DNA from 4 places in the Gracilibacillus pellucidus genome. Region 1 is predicted to be linked to each of the others. Evidence: riboswitches for the same ligand, from Rfam matches in the RefSeq annotation. Region 1 holds a riboswitch; each other region holds the start of a gene.

The links. Region 1 has a riboswitch for S-adenosylmethionine ahead of SH601_RS04425 (phosphoadenylyl-sulfate reductase). Riboswitches for the same ligand answer to the same signal wherever they lie in the genome.
Region 2: another riboswitch for S-adenosylmethionine. It lies ahead of SH601_RS00820 (Na+/H+ antiporter NhaC family protein); the one in region 1 lies ahead of SH601_RS04425 (phosphoadenylyl-sulfate reductase).
Region 3: another riboswitch for S-adenosylmethionine. It lies ahead of SH601_RS03700 (PLP-dependent aspartate aminotransferase family protein); the one in region 1 lies ahead of SH601_RS04425 (phosphoadenylyl-sulfate reductase).
Region 4: another riboswitch for S-adenosylmethionine. It lies ahead of SH601_RS06200 (methionine ABC transporter ATP-binding protein); the one in region 1 lies ahead of SH601_RS04425 (phosphoadenylyl-sulfate reductase).

Annotation. Positions count from the first base shown of each region.
Region 1 covers NZ_JAWZSR010000002.1:219,838-224,034, forward strand. Annotated here, with positions in the region: gene SH601_RS04420 (aldo/keto reductase family protein) at 183-1,127, shown strand; SAM riboswitch class I at 1,391-1,506, shown strand; gene SH601_RS04425 (phosphoadenylyl-sulfate reductase) at 1,580-2,308, shown strand; gene SH601_RS04430 (assimilatory sulfite reductase (NADPH) flavoprotein subunit) at 2,367-4,166, shown strand; gene cysI (assimilatory sulfite reductase (NADPH) hemoprotein subunit) at 4,179-4,197, shown strand, end outside.
Region 2 covers NZ_JAWZSR010000001.1:168,633-172,829, forward strand. Annotated here, with positions in the region: gene SH601_RS00805 (sugar phosphate isomerase/epimerase family protein) at 1-527, shown strand, start outside; gene SH601_RS00810 (PTS sugar transporter subunit IIA) at 838-1,329, shown strand; gene SH601_RS00815 (cupin) at 1,370-1,726, opposite strand; SAM riboswitch class I at 2,045-2,145, shown strand; gene SH601_RS00820 (Na+/H+ antiporter NhaC family protein) at 2,245-3,552, shown strand; gene SH601_RS00825 (MerR family transcriptional regulator) at 3,565-4,197, opposite strand, start outside.
Region 3 covers NZ_JAWZSR010000002.1:53,908-58,104, forward strand. Annotated here, with positions in the region: gene SH601_RS03690 (ABC-F family ATP-binding cassette domain-containing protein) at 1-395, opposite strand, end outside; gene cls (cardiolipin synthase) at 422-1,864, opposite strand; SAM riboswitch class I at 2,150-2,262, shown strand; gene SH601_RS03700 (PLP-dependent aspartate aminotransferase family protein) at 2,340-4,010, shown strand.
Region 4 covers NZ_JAWZSR010000003.1:103,020-107,216, forward strand. Annotated here, with positions in the region: gene SH601_RS06185 (ABC transporter substrate-binding protein) at 1-91, opposite strand, end outside; gene SH601_RS06190 (ABC transporter ATP-binding protein) at 95-1,063, opposite strand; gene SH601_RS06195 (LysR family transcriptional regulator) at 1,200-2,087, shown strand; SAM riboswitch class I at 2,401-2,520, shown strand; gene SH601_RS06200 (methionine ABC transporter ATP-binding protein) at 2,648-3,676, shown strand; gene SH601_RS06205 (methionine ABC transporter permease) at 3,666-4,197, shown strand, end outside.

The DNA of each region.
Region 1 (4,197 bases):
ACGACATGCCCAAGAGCACATTCCATAAAATCGTCTCTCATAAACATTCTTATGGAACGTCATTCCAGCTTAATGTAAGTAATACTACGAAGATTGATTAAATCCCAAACAAATCATTCGATTCTTATCTAGTATTCTTTTATAATTGTGTAAACGCTTAATAATATAAGGAGGTTTTTTTGATGGAGTATCGTCGTTTAGGTAACACTGGTTTAAAAGTTAGTGAAATTAGTTTAGGTAGCTGGCTTACATATGGTGGCTATGTAGAAGAACAAAAAGCAGAAGCATCGATTGATAAGGCATATGACCTAGGTATTAACTTTTTTGATACAGCAAACGTCTATATGCGTGGGGAAGCAGAAAAAATTGTTGGAAAAGCATTGAAAAAATATCCACGAAGCTCTTATGTCCTTGCCACTAAAGTATTTGGTGATATGGGCGATGGGCCTAATGACCGTGGTCTTTCACGCAAACACATTACAGAGCAATGTAATGCAAGCTTACAAAGACTTGGTTTAGATTATGTCGACATCTACTATTGCCACCGTTACCACCAAGATACACCATTAGAAGAAACATTACGTGCCTTAGATGACCTTGTTCGACAAGGTAAAATCTTATATATCGGCGTTAGTGAATGGACTGCCGAACAAATTTCAGAAGCCGTTCATTTAGCTGATAAGAAACTACTAGATCGAATTGTCGTCAACCAACCAAATTATAGTATGCTTCACCGCTATATTGAGGATGAAATCATCCCTGTTAGTGATAAACATGGTATTGGTCAAGTTGTCTTCTCTCCTCTTGCTCAAGGTGTATTAACTGGTAAGTACAAAAAAGGTGAAGCAATTCCTTCAGGTAGTCGCGCAGCCCAAGAAAATTTAGATTTATCTCGTATTCTAACAGAGCAAAACTTAGAACGTGTTGAAGCTCTTCAAGGTATCGCAGCTAACGAAAATCTTTCATTAACTCAATTGGCAATTGCTTGGATACTACGTCAGGATAACGTTTCTAGTGCGTTAATTGGTGCAAGCAGACCCGAACAAATTGAAGAAAATGCTAAAGCTTCTGGCGTAAAATTAGCACCAGGAACCATTGAAGAAATCGAGAATATATTAAAAGCATGAAATTAACTTCCATCTGTGAAGGCTATTGGCCGTAACTCCTTTTCATTATACTCGAAAGGTTTATGGACATTTACACCGTGATAAACAAAAAAGTAACGATATTTCGATTGCAAACCCTGAAATTTCGTTACTTTTTTTCATATTAGCTCGGGTTTTAATTAAAACCTAGTAACTTGGTATTAATTTTTACATTTTTTTCTTAAAGTTATTGACTTTACTATTTCTACTGTTTACTATAGTAGTAACAAAAGACTTAAATGCAATTCTTATCCAGAGAGGTGGAGGGGCAGGCCCTGTGAATCCTCGGCAACAGGTTCTTAAATCGTAATACTGTGCCAAATCCTGCGGAAACAGCATATGCTGAACCGAAAGATGAGAAGGAATTAACTTAGATTATTCGCCTTCTTATCACCTTGGTAAGAAGGCTTTTTAATAAGGAGGAGCAAATATTCATGCTGACTTATGAAACGTACTATGATAGTCCGCTCAATAATGAGACCCCAAGTCCTGATGACCCGACAAAAGGAGCAGAAAAGATTTTAGAATGGGCCTATCAAACATACGGAGATTCCTTAGTCTATGCTTGTAGCTTTGGAGCAGAAAGTATGGTTTTGATTGATATGATTGCGCGTGTTAAGCCTGATGCTAGTTTAGTATTTTTAGACACTGGTTTACATTTTCAAGAAACCTATGATTTGATTGACGAAGTGAAGGAGCGCTATCCACTATTATCTATCGAAATGAAGCAGCCTGAACTGACTGTTGATGAACAACGCGAAAAACACGGAGCTGCCTTATGGAGTAGGAAACCAGATCAATGTTGCTATATCCGCAAAGTAAAACCATTGGAAGAAGCACTTAGCGGAGCGACTGCATGGATATCTGGTTTAAGAAGAGCGCAATCACCCACTAGAGCGAATACCGATTTTTTGAACAAAGACGAACGCTTTCAATCAATTAAGGTTTGCCCTTTAATTCATTGGTCTTGGGATGATGTATGGGATTATATTGAGAAGCACCAATTACCATACAATAAACTACATGATCAAAATTATCCAAGTATTGGTTGTGTTCCGTGTACATCACCTGTCACAGATGCAAGTGACGAGCGTTCAGGAAGATGGGCCAATTCTCAAAAAACAGAATGTGGTTTACATGTGGCACCACCAACATCCAATTAAATTTTTTTACGCTTAAACTCGAGTAAAACTATCGGAATAATTAAAAGAGGTGAATATATTGACATTACAAGTGGTAAACAGTCCGTTTGATGAAAAGCAGACGGAAATACTAAATCAAATTCTCCCAACTTTAACTGATGCACAAAAAAACTGGCTAGCAGGGTATCTAGCTGCTTCACAGGGAGTAACAAACGTAGTACCACCAACACCAACAGTAGAAACTAAGGAGCCTGTTCAAACAAGCACTCGTACCGTCACTATTTTATTTGGGTCCGAAACAGGTAATAGCCAAGCATTAGCAGAACAATTATCGACTCAGCTAAAAGAGATTAATCGTGATGTTACCGTATCTTGCATGGACGATTTTAAACCAAAAAAATTAAAAGAAGTAGAAGATTTACTTATTATTACGGCTACACACGGCGAAGGAGATCCACCTGATAATGCCATTGAATTCCATGAGTTCTTACACGGTCGTAAGGCTCCAAAACTCGACAATGTGAATTTCTCTGTTTTATCACTTGGAGATGAGTCGTATGAATTCTTTTGCCAAACAGGTAAAGACTTTGATAAACGATTAGAAGAATTAGGTGCTACGAGAATTCACCCACGCGTTGATTGTGACGTTGATTATGAAGAATTAGCAGAAGAATGGGCAAAAGAAGTAATCGCCACTTTACAAAAAGATGCAGGTGCTACGAATGCTCCAACAACTACTGTAACACCTACTGAACAAACTTTTTCAAAAAGCAATCCATACACTGCTGAAGTACTAGAAAATATTGTACTTAGTGGAAAAGGGTCTAACAAAGAAACAAGACATATCGAAATTTCACTAGAAGGATCTAATTTCCAATATGAACCTGGTGATTGTTTAGCAATTAATCCTAAAAACGATCCAGCCCTTGTAGCAGCTATTATCGAAGAATTGAAGTGGAATCCTGAACAGACTATCCCTATTAATAAACAAGGGGAAATCCGTTCCGTGCAGGAAGCCTTAACATCCATTTTCGAGATTACTAGACTAACAAAAGGATCATTGGAGAAAGCAAGCACCTATTTCCAAAATGAAAAATTACAACAATTAGTACAAAATTCTGACGAAGTAAAAGCATATATTGATGGTCGAGATCTCTTAGATTTAATCATTGATTACCCACCAGAACAATTGGACCCGACAACTATTATGCATTTCATGCGAAAAATTCCAGCTAGACAATACTCGATTTCAAGCAGCTATCAAGCAAACCCAGATGAAGTGCATTTAACCGTTGCAACTGTAAAATATCAGGCACATGGTCGAGATCGAAGTGGTGTATGTTCAGGTGAAATCTCTGACCGAATTAAACCTGGAGATCAGCTCAATGTTTATGTACACAAAAATCCAAACTTTAAATTCCCGATGGATGAGGCGACACCAGTTATTATGATCGGACCTGGAACAGGCGTAGCACCGTTTAGAGGGTATATTGAAGAACGTGAAGAACTTGAATTAAAAGGGAAAACATGGCTCTTCTTCGGTGATCAGCATTTCCGGACGGACTTCCTTTACCAAGTAGATTGGCAAAGATGGATACAGCAAGGCTATTTAACGAAGATGGACGTTGCCTTCTCCAGAGATACAGATGAAAAGGTATATGTACAACATCGTATGCAGGAAAAAGCAAAAGAACTATTTGAATGGCTAGAAGCTGGTGCACACCTTTATGTTTGTGGAGATGAAAAGAGAATGGCAAAAGACGTACATGATACATTGATTTCTATCATCAGCCAAGAAGGTAACCTTAGCGAAGAAGAAGCAAAAGAATATATCAATCAATTAAAACACGAAAAAAGATATCAACGCGATGTGTATTAAGGGGGATGACATATGGTAAATGATCCGAAGA
Region 2 (4,197 bases), on a different contig from region 1:
ATAATAAAAAGATTGGAAATGACTTAATTATTTGTCCGATACTTCCCGAAGAATTGCGAACAGATGAGGCAGCATATTATAAAGGAGCAGCTACATTAAATGAAATAGGGAAGAAATGTGCAGAAGCAGGCTTTACTTTTGCATACCATAATCATAACATGGAGTTCTTTGATCTTGGTAATGGAAAGACAGGCTTTGATATTTTATTTGAAGAGACGGATCCTGAGTATGTGCAAATAGAGCTTGATTGCTATTGGGCAACACATGCAGGAATAGATCCATTAACGATTATTAAAGAACATGACAAGCGCATTGTTTCTTTGCATATTAAAGATATGGTAGAAGAAAATGGCGAAAAACGTAGTATTGAAATAGGAAAAGGATCACTGGATATTGCTACACTTTGGCAAACAGGTGAATCTACCGATGTCCATTGGTATGTGATTGAACAAGAACAATTCGATGGAGACCCACTAGATAGTGCAAAGGAAAATGTCGTGAACTTAAAGCAAGTAATTAATAAATGAATGAAGTGATTGGTAACGTTTACTAGATTTGCTGACAAAAAGGGCAATGAATTCAGCTTTTTTTGTTAATAACTAGATTTACTGACATAATGTATTGTGCTTCCCTTTATTTTTGTCCATAACAAGTAAACAGATGAACGCCCAAAATGAAGCAGAACCAAAATTAAGGTCACTCATAAGGCGAATGAAAGTTTGTTGATGCTGTATAAGCTTCTTTTCTTACTATATAATTAGTAACATTTTCCTGTTTTTTTAGATTCTGATAGTTTATAATGGGAAATGGTAATAGACATCTTTGGAGGTAAGTCATATGTTTAAGAAGCTTTTTAAAAAGAAAGAGACAAATACAGATTTAGTAACGCCACTGACAGGGAAAGTAGTACCGTTGGCGCAGGTCCCTGATGAAGTTTTTTCACAAAAGATGATGGGGGACGGTATCGCTATCGAACCTACTGATAAGCAAGTTGTATCACCAATTGATGGGGAAGTTGTCGATGTATTTAAGACAAAGCATGCGATTAGTTTTCGCACTGATGGTGGTGCAGAAATTTTAATACATATGGGACTTGAAACTGTACAGTTAGACGGTAAAGGTTTTGAGATTCATGTGACAAACGGTCAAAAAGTGAAAAAAGGTGATGCTTTAGCAACATTCGACTTAGATGTCATTAAAGCAGAAGGTTATCAAACGATTACTCCTATCATTTTATTAAATGGAGAAGAATTTTCTTTGTCTAATGCAGCTGGTGAACAAGCTGTGACAGCAGGTGCGGATACACTTTTCCGTATTGAAAAGAAATAATATTTAACCATTAAGAATGAGCTTTTATCAAGAAAAAAGCTCATTCTTTTTTCTTGAATAACATAGAAGTATCAAGCTTTTCACCTTCAATGACGATGGCTATTAGTCCTTTATCTGTTTTTGTTTCGTGCCATTCATTTTCCCTCCAAAGCACAACTTCTCCTGGTCGAATAGCAACAAATTCATCAGATTTACCGCGTACCCAACCATTTCCACTAATAACGATAAACAGTTGTGGAACAACAGCTTGATGATATCCGATAAGTCCGTTCTGTTCTAGATGAATACAAGCAATTTGAGTAGTTTTTTCGGTTTTGGTTATAGGTGAAAGGGTAAAATCAGAGTGAAACTGGGTGATTTTTTTACCAACTTCTTTGTTCAGTTGGAATATCTCCATAGTAACTCTCCTTCATATGTAGATTTTATCACGGTGTAAACGTCCGTAAAACCCCCACTTCAAGGTTCGGGTGAAAACTAGGAAGCTAAGTGGGGGATAAACGGACGCTAACTCCCTGATAAGTCTCACTTTATCAAGATATAGTTCACTGATTGTGGCTTGTTCTATACTACCATATAATGTAATGTTTTGGAAGGTGGTCGGGCTTGTTTCAAGTGCGAAGTTATTAACCTATGGGACTGTATAAAAAAATGTCGAAAACTACTTGACATTATCCTCTCAAACTTGTACATTTGTATATACTTAAAAATTAAACATTTCTTATCCAGAGAGGTGGAGGGACTGGCCCTTTGAAGCCTCGGCAACAGCTCCATGAAGCAATGTGCCAACTCCAGTAGCGATTAGCTAGCAGATAAGAAGAGAGTATGAATGATTGAAGGACCTCTTCTAATACTAGATAGAGGTTCTTTTTTTGTGTTTGTAAACCACAAGAAATAGCAAAACGAGGAGGACAACTAGTGGAAAAACAATCAAAAGGTAATGCAGTAGCACTATTACCATTACTTGTTTTTATATTATTATTTATTGTATCGGGAATCGTTACGCATGATTTTTCCAGTATGCCAATTAATGTAGCGGTATTGATTGCTGCAGTAGTAGCGATTGCGATAAATCGAAAAGAAAAATTGTCGAAAAAGATAGAAGTGTTCACAAAAGGTGTAGGACACGAGAATATCATTTTAATGGTGATTATCTATATATTAGCAGGTGCTTTTTCAGAAGTAGCGGAAGGAATGGGAGCAGTTGATGCAACCGTAAATCTTGGTCTCTCTCTACTTCCTGCAAACTTGTTGATGGTAGGTTTGTTTATTATTGCTTGTTTTATTTCGCTTACAATGGGAACGTCAATGGGGACCGTTGTTGCACTTGCGCCGATTGGTATCGGAATTGCAGAACAAACAGATATTTCAATGGCTTTGGCGATGGCGACTATTATTGGTGGAGCGATGTTTGGTGATAACTTATCGATGATTTCGGATACAACGATTGCGGCAGCAAGGACACAAAATACAACGATGAGTGATAAGTTTAAAACCAATTTTTGGATAATACTTCCGGGTGCTATTATTACCATTATTATATTATGGGCCATTACACTTGGTAGTCATTTTACGGTTCAAGAAGATTATTCTTATCAAATTGTAAAAGTACTTCCATATCTTGCTGTTTTAATTGTAGCAATATTGGGAGTAAATGTACTAATCGTTTTAACTGGTGGCATTGTTTTTGCAGGAATTATTGGTTTATTAGATGGCTCTTTCACAGGAACAAGTTTAGTTCAAACAGCATCAGAAGGAATAATCAATATGCAAGATATTGCGATCATTGCTTTGTTAATTGGTGGTATTATAGGTATCATTCAGCATAACGGTGGAATTGATTACTTGTTACATGTTGTATCACGTCGAATCAAATCCAAAAAAGGTGCAGAGTTTGGAATTGCTGGACTTGTCAGTGCGGCAGATATTAGTACAGCTAATAATACGATTTCGATTATTATGACAGGTCCGCTAGCGAAAAATATTGCACAAGAATATCAAATAGACCCAAGGAAATCAGCTAGTATTCTTGATATTTTTGCAGCATGTTGGCAAGGGATTTTACCATATGGTGCGCAAATGCTTGCTGCTAGTGGGTTAGCTGCCATATCACCATTAAGCATCATACCGTATTCCTTCTATCCTATTTTATTAGGACTTAGTGGTATCATCGCCATTTTAATTGGCTTTCCACGATTTAAACAAAAAGCATCACAACAAGAGTAGGGCGCATTAGTCCTACTCTTTATTTTCCACGTGTATCATAATTTTCAGGACATACTCTTCTTCGCGATTTTTGACGGCAGCTTCATATACATATTCTTCTAAAATATATTCCCCGATCTCTAGATGCCTTCGATCCATTTCTTGCAAAAGTTTTTGGTAAGTTTGACCGACATGTTGGTATTCACCAATATGGTATCCAACTAAAAAATCTCCATCAACTGTTTGAAAAAAAGAATGATCTATTTTCGGTTCAAGTTGTTTGTTATATAAATAACTGTAATTAGTAAAATCCCCTTTTAGCGCATTTTCACGAGAAGTAATGGTACCAATCGGATAGCCTGTATCAAGATATGCATCAGATAATTCCACTAAAAAGTTATGGAATGCTTCTACAAATTCTTGATCTGATGCATTTTCAATATTGTTGCTTAAATAAAGGGTTTGTTTAGGTAGTCGTTCTACTCTAATTTGTTGAAAGTCTAGCTTCGTTGCTTCGTTTAACGACTGAATTTGTCCTTCTATCATGTTAACCTTCATTTCCAGTCGCCTTCGTTCTTCTAGTATCTTTTCTTGTTGTTCATACATGATCTTAAGCATTTTTTCTGGTGATTTATTTTGAGTGTATTGTTTTATTTCATCTAATGA
Region 3 (4,197 bases), 170 kb from region 1:
TCTAGCTGATCCATTTTTTCTTGCATATGTAAAAGTTGTTGTTGTCCTTGTTCACTTTCTGGGTCTTTTTCTAACGCTAATACAGCTGACTCATATTGTCTTAACGTCACCATTATTTCGGCATCACCGTGATAAATATGATCAAGAACGGTATCTTCCTCTTGTAGTTGTGGATCTTGGTCTAAATATTCGATTCTATAATCATTCGGATGGGTGGTCGTACCAGCCTCAGCTTGGTCCATACCTGCAATCACTTTCAGTAACGTAGACTTTCCTGTACCATTGACCCCAATCAAGCCAATTCGGTCATTATCTGTGATTGCAAACGAGATTCCGTCAAACAATACCTTCTCTCCATATGTTTTGACTAGATTCTCTATTTTTATCGTGCGCATAATCATCTTATCCTTTCTCTCATTACCTACAAAATAGGTGAAATTAACCTTGAAACAGCCTCTTTCACCTTAATCCAGAAGGAGCGTTGTTTATATAATGAATACGTAAGATTAGTAGATTCTTCCATATCTTTTTCAAACTCATCAACAAGCATTTCTGCCATTGTTTCATTATATAAAAAGGCGTTTACTTCAAAGTTAAGGCGGAAGCTACGAACATCAATATTCGCTGTTCCGACTGATGCAATCTTACTATCGACTACTATCATTTTAGCATGTAAAAATCCTTTTTGATAAACATATGCTGTTGCTCCTGCTTTTAATAAATCCCCGATATAGGAATAAGTAGCCCAATAAACAAAAGGATGGTCAGGTTTATTCGGTATCATGACGCGAACATCAACACCAGATAAGCTAGCAATTTTTAGTGCATCTAACAGACTTTCATCTGGAATAAAATATGGTGTTTGAATAAAAATATAATCCTTTGCCGACATAATCATTTTAATATAGCCATGTTTGATCTGTTCCCATTCTGAATCAGGACCGCTCGAAACAATTTGCATCCCGATATTACCTGCTGGAATAGCGTTATAATAACGTGAATGATAAATGATTTCATGACGAGATGCTTGATTCCAATCAAGTATAAAACGAGTTTGCAATTGCTTCACGGCGCTTCCCCTAATTCGCAAGTGGGTATCACGCCAATACCCAAAACGTTTGACCTGTCCTAAATATTCATCCCCAATATTAAAGCCTCCGATATAACCTACCGCACCATCGATCACAACGATTTTACGATGGTTACGATGATTAATTTTCAAATTCACTTTCGGGATTAATGGAGGAAAGAATCCCTCTACCTCTGCTCCTGCCTTGCGCATTCTTCGAACTAGTCTTTGCTTTAACGAGCGCGAGCCTAAATCATCATACAAAAAGCGTACTTCGACTCCTTCTTTTGCTTTCTCAATCAAAGCGTCTGCCAATCGTTCTCCTAAATGATCGGATCGAACGATATAATATTGTAAATGGATATGATCTGTCGCATTTTTTATATCTGTTAATAAAGATTCGAACTTGCTATTTCCATTAGTAAAAATTTGTATATCATTATCTTGAGAAAAAATAGCATCAGCATTTGTTAAATGTAAATAGTATAAATCCTTATACTGATACATTCTCGAATCGTTTAGAGAGAATTCTCCATTTTTTAGTTCCTCGAGCTGCTGTTTGACCGATTTCTTTAACCCTAGTTTACTTTTGGCATCCCAAGTAAAAAGTGCTTTGTTACTAAGTTTACGTCCAAATATTAAATATAAAATAAATCCTGCAATCGGGATAAATGTTAGTACCAAAACCCATGCCCATGTAGCGGTTGGATTTTTACGTTCTAAAAAAATAATGGTAATCGACAAGAGAATATTAAAAATTAAACTGGCACTAGCAATTAGTTGAAAAATTTCCATATGAAGCCCCCTCTCTTCTATCCCACTTCCTATAATATAGCACAATTATAGTGAAGCTAATAGCAAACACTATTCATAAAAACACTATCTAACAAAAGGGATCATGCTTATTATTCAAAGCATATGTAATTTATGTTTATACAGGATATTTCATGCAAAAACCTTTGCTAACTCATCAACTCCAAAGCGAGACTGATCTTTAAAAAGATTAAATTTTCTGAATTATTATTGACGGTTTGAAAACGATCCCTTATAATAAAAATCATTCAATCAAATAGGTGATAACTCTTATTTAGAGTGGCAGAGGGAATAGGCCCTACGAAGCCCAGCAACCTTCCATTTAAATAGCAATATGGACATGGTGCTAAATCCTACAGGTGTGACCTGGCAGATAAGAGGAGGACGACTCAAATACTTCAACCTCTTCTTACTTTTGTCCAGAAGAGGTTTTTAAATTATTTGAGGAGGCTACATAATGACAAATTCTTTTCAATTTCCTGGTGACGAAACAAACTTATTACATGGTGGACAACAAATAGATCCAGCAACAAATGCTCGTGCAGTGCCTATTTATCAAACTACTTCTTATGTATTTAATAGTACGGAGCATGCACAAAATTTATTTGCGCTAGCAGAGCCAGGTAACATTTATTCACGCATAATGAATCCGACAGTCGATGCATTTGAGCAGCGTATGGCATTATTAGAGGACGGTGTTGCAGCAGTTGGTACTGCTTCAGGGGCTTCTGCCATCACGTTAGCTATCTTGAATCTTGCTAATGCTGGAGATGAAATTATCGCTGACAGTAATTTATATGGTGGAACATTTAATTTATTCAATAAAACATTACCGAAATACGGGATTGATGTGATATTTGTTGATGGGACAGATCCAGAAAATTTCCGTTCTGCTATTACAGATAAGACAAAAGCCATCTTTGGTGAGGTGATTACAAACCCTAGCTTAAATGTATTTGATATTGAGGCAATTGCCGATATAGCACATGAACACGGTGTACCGTTAATTATTGATAATACATTTGCCTCTCCTTATGTATGTAAACCAATTAGCTGGGGAGCGGATATTGTCGTTCATTCCGCTACAAAATGGATTGGTGGTCACGGAACATCGATCGGTGGTGTTGTGATAGACGGTGGTAGATTTAATTGGAATACAGAACGCTTCCCAGGATTTACCGAGCCAGATGAGACCTATCACGGTATTCGATTCGGGATTGATATTGGACCTGCTGCATTTGCAACGAAATTACGTGTGCAATTGCTTCGAGATATTGGGCCGTCATTAAGTCCACAAAATGCCTTTTATTTCTTACAAGGACTTGAAACATTACACTTGCGGATTGAGCGACATAGTGAAAATACTAAAGCGATTGCTCACTATTTAGAAAATCATCCACAAGTAGAATGGGTTTCCTATCCAGGTCTTGAAAGTCACCCGTCCCATCAATTGGCTAAAAAATATTTAGCTAATCATTTTGGTTCGATCATCGTCTTTGGTATAAAAGGCGGCAGAGAAGCTGGGCGTCAAGTAATCGATCATATTCATTTATGGTCACATGTTGCGAATGTAGGTGATGCAAAATCACTTATTATCCACCCTGCTTCTACTACACACCAACAATTAAATGAAGAGGAACTAAAAACCTCTGGTGTGACAGAAGAATTAATTCGATTATCTGTCGGAATTGAAACATCTGCTGATATCATCGCCGATCTTGATCAGGCAATTGCCAAAGCAACAAATAGTGAGCCAACCATTCAATCAAATCACGAACAAGCTATTTCGTGGGCTCTCTCTTCACCTTTTGCCAGAGAAGATGGTGGAATTCGCTCTAAAATCATCGCTACTAACGATGACATCGAGGCTTCTGAGGTACTACAAAAGCTAACGAAGCTAGGCTATCAGGTTATTCCAGCGCATGCTGCAGAAAGCGAAATCGATATTTTATTTATTACCGATCGCACAGATGCAGCGAGTATTTATACAAATAAAGCAAAAATCATCTGGTTTGCTGAAAAAGAAGCAGATATTGCAGTAAAACAAAAGGCGGAAGCAAATGGACAAATTGTTATTGAAGGTAAATGTCCATTTAAAGAAGCAGATCGCCTACGCCGCGGAGAATAATTCGTTTTCTCCCAGAATATCGTTATTTATCTCCCCAAGATAAATATATATAATTAAGGACCGCTCTTATTTAGAATAGGAGCGGTCTTATTGCCTATTTACCCTTAATTCCTTCGTATGATATGATATGATACAAAACAAACATGTCTCACTACGGCATTGCATATCTTGAAATAAATGGAATGTT
Region 4 (4,197 bases), on a different contig from region 1:
CTGAAGCTTCGTCATTGTCAGCTCCACAAGCACCTAATAGTAATGCTGATGTGAAAATTCCTGCCATTGCCGTCATTTTTAATTTTTTCATTTGTTACGCCTCCTGTTTTTGTAATGAATGAATCGTATTTTCTTCGATATAAAGTTTTATCTTTTCCCCTTGGATATGTGGTTGGTGGTCATAGAACTTCCACAGATGACCATTAGTTTCGACAAAGATAAGATAGCGATCCCCTTCATACATGCATTTTTTTACGATTCCTGATCTCGCCCGTGTATTTGCTTGTGGGTATGGATGAACATGTTCAGGTCGAATCATTTTGTCTTGTTCTTCTAGCCAATTCGTTTTGCCGATAAAATTAGCAACAAAAGTGTTGGTAGGGGAGTGATAGATTTCCTCAGGTGAACCTGTTTGGACTACCTCTCCACTATTCATGACAATCATGTTATCAGACATTGCCATTGCTTCCGTCTGGTCATGCGTCACAAAAATAGCTTTGGAACCAATCGATTGAACGATTGTCAAAATTTCCTCACGCATTTGTTCGCGAAGGATCGCATCAAGTGCACTAAGCGCTTCATCAAACAAAATCAGCTTTGGATTAACAGCGATTGCTCGCGCTAAGGCAACACGTTGCTGCTGTCCACCAGATAATTCCCCTGGTTTCATTTTGGCCTTTTGTTCCAGCTTTACTTTCTTTAATGCATCATGAACGATTGCTGTTCGTTCTGCTTTTGCTACTTTCCCTCTGAGACCAAAAGCAACATTGTCGAAAACAGTCATGTGTGGCCAAAGCCCAAAATCCTGAAATACCATGGCGATTTCTCGTTTGTTCGGCTTTACATTCACCTTTTTTGACAGAGAAAAAATCGGTGTGTCATCAAAATGAATTTCTCCAGCTGTTGGCTCTGTTAGTCCTGCTAACATTTTTAGTAAAGTTGTTTTCCCACAGCCTGATTGACCGAGAATCGTGACAAATTGATCTTCTATTGTCAGATCAATCGGCTTTACTGCTTGGATATTTCCGTATTTTTTCTCGACCCCTTTTAAATGAATTTTCATGATATCCTCTCCTTACTCATAAGTGTAGGGGAGAAATGTTTAGTAAATATTAACTAACTGTTAACATTAAATTAAAATAAATCTGATAAAATCATCATATTGTTAGAAAAAATCTAAAATACTTCAGGGTGATAAAGTGAATATCCAAAAATTAAATGTATTTATTTCGCTAGTAGAAACGAGAAAAATGACCGATACCGCTAAATCATTAGGTTTATCAACACCAACTGTTTCCTTTCATATTAAATCGTTAGAGGAAGACTACGGAATTAAGCTTTTTCGTACTAATGCAGGCGGCTACCGGCTAACAGATGCAGGGGAAATGCTCTATCATTATGCCAAACAATTAAGTCAGACAAATCAAGCATTAGAAAAAAGTGTCGCAGATTATAAAAATGGGGAAAAAGGAGCATTAAAACTTGGCGCAAGTGGTGTTCCAGCACAATTGTTCATGCCAGAATTAATTCACCAATTAGCAGAAAACTATCCAAAAGTGAAGGTTTCTTTAGATGTAAAAACAGCTCCAGATATAGAAAGAAGGCTGTTGTTACAAGAACTAGATTGTGGCTTCATTATGGAAACAGGAAATAAAGAGCAAGACCTCATCTATGAACCTATTACAAGTGACACGATTGTACTAGCCTTTAGTAAGGAACATTCATTTAACGGAAAAACGATTTTAGAAGAAAATGATTTATACAATCAAACATTATTAGTGCACCGTTTATCCAGTTCAACAGGCCGTTTTTCTCAAGTCTGGCTACAAGAAAAAAAGCTAAGAATGGAAATGATTCAACTTGATTCTGTTTCCACCATTATTAAGATGTTATCATACGGCAAGGCTGTCGCACTTATTTCTAAACGATTAATCGAAAAAGAAACACATTTATCCTATATAGAATTTCACAACCAAGATTTAGAAAGACAAATTCATTTTGTCTACCACCGTAATTTATGGATGAGCGGGCCATTTCAATATTTTAAAAAATTAGTGACAAACTTAGGGGGAGAGCTAGAGGTTTAAATAAACAGAAATATGAACACAAAGGAAAGAAAAAGCATTCAATTTTGTAAATAAATCATTGTATAGACAGTAAGCAATTCTGTTATAAATAAAGAAGCAATAAGCTGACGTTAGTAATCAGTAGAAGTCTATAACTTCCACACTGAAGAATCCCTATTCCCATTTCGTCAGCAACTAAATGCATGAATAATCCCCCTAAAAAAACAGCATGATTACGCTTACTATTATTTTTTTCTGAAAATTATATTGACAATCGGTTAATTGTTCATTAGAATAAGTTTCACTGACTCACAATTTCATACAAACATCGAATTTCTTATCAAGAGAGGTAGAGGGACTGGCCCTATGAAGCCTCGGCAACGTGTTTTATTCGTTAATGAATAAAAAGAACGTGCTAATTCCAGCAAGTGAGTGATCACTTGAAAGATAAGAAGGGCAGGTATACGAAATAGATATGTAATCTTCTCTTCTTATTTTGAAGGGGAGATTCTTTTATTGGCTAAGAACGAACGATACAGATTTTTTTCGAAATATTCGGATAATAAGAAAAGAGGGATTACATGATAGATTTTCAAGATGTAACGAAGACGTACACAACAAATGATAAACAAATAACAGCTGTTGATCATGTCAATTTATCGATTGAACAAGGAGAGATTTTCGGTGTGATCGGTTTTAGTGGAGCAGGAAAAAGTACACTAATTCGATGTGTAAATTTACTAGAAAGACCAGATCAAGGCAAGATAATCGTAAATGGCACAGACATGTTAAAGTTGTCTAAACCAGAATTGATTAATGTTCGCAGAAAGATTGGGATGATTTTTCAGCATTTCAATCTACTAGAATCAAAAACGGTCTTTCATAATGTTGGTTTTCCATTGCTATTAGCTGGCGTTTCTAAGCAAAAAGTGAAACGAAAAGTGGATCAGTTACTTGAGTTTGTTGGCTTAAAGGATAAAGCAGAACATTATCCGGAACAACTCTCGGGCGGGCAAAAGCAACGAGTAGGTATTGCAAGAGCATTAGCAACAGATCCAGAAATATTATTGTGTGATGAAGCAACATCAGCACTTGACCCACAAACAACTAGCTCTATTTTAGACTTGCTTAGAAAAGTCAGAGAAGAATATAACATTACGATTTTAATGATTACACATGAAATGCCAGTCATTAAAGAGATTTGCGATAGAGTCGCAGTAATGGAACAAGGAAAGGTGATTGAAGAGGGATCGATTTTTGATGTCTTTTCCAATCCACAACAGCAAACGACAAGAAACTTTGTAAAAACAGTTATGAATGATCAATTACCACAATCTGTTATTGATAAAGTGCATGGAGCACATGAGGGTAGCAAGATTGTTCGTTTAACTTTTGTAGATGATTCAACAGATATTCCGCTTATCTCCGATGTGGCGAAAAAATTCGAGGTAGACACGAATATATTATTTGGTCAAATTATCGAGTTACAGAAGAAGCCATTTGGTAGCTTAATAGTGGAATTGATTGGTACATCAACAGAAATAGATAAGGCTATTCAGTTTATTGAGAGTCAAGCAAGTGTAGAGGAGGTAGAAACAGATGGGGATTGATTTAGCAACTTTTTGGCCACGAATTGTGGACGCAACCATCGAAACACTACAGATGGTGGCATTTTCACTAATTTTTTCATTAATTATCGGGATTCCACTTGGTATCGTACTAGTTGTTACGAGACCGGGAAATTTATTAGGGAATAAAGCATTCTTTGCCGTGTTAAATGGTGTGATTAATTTCTTGCGCTCCATCCCTTTTATCATTTTGTTAGTCGCGATTATCCCATTTACGAGATTAGTAGTTGGTACAACAATTGGGACGGCTGCAGCGATTGTTCCATTAGTAGTGTATGCAGCTCCATATATTGCAAGGCTAGTGGAAAGTAGCTTACTAGAAGTATCACCAGGTGTTATTGAAGCAGCCGAAGCAATGGGAGCAAAACCTTGGCAAATTATTTTCCGTGTCCTTGTGCCAGAAGCGTTTAGCTCGTTAATTCTTAACATTACGATTGCGACTGTCGGAATAATAGGTGCATCAGCGATGGCTGGATTTGTTGGAGGTGGTGGTCTAGGTGACT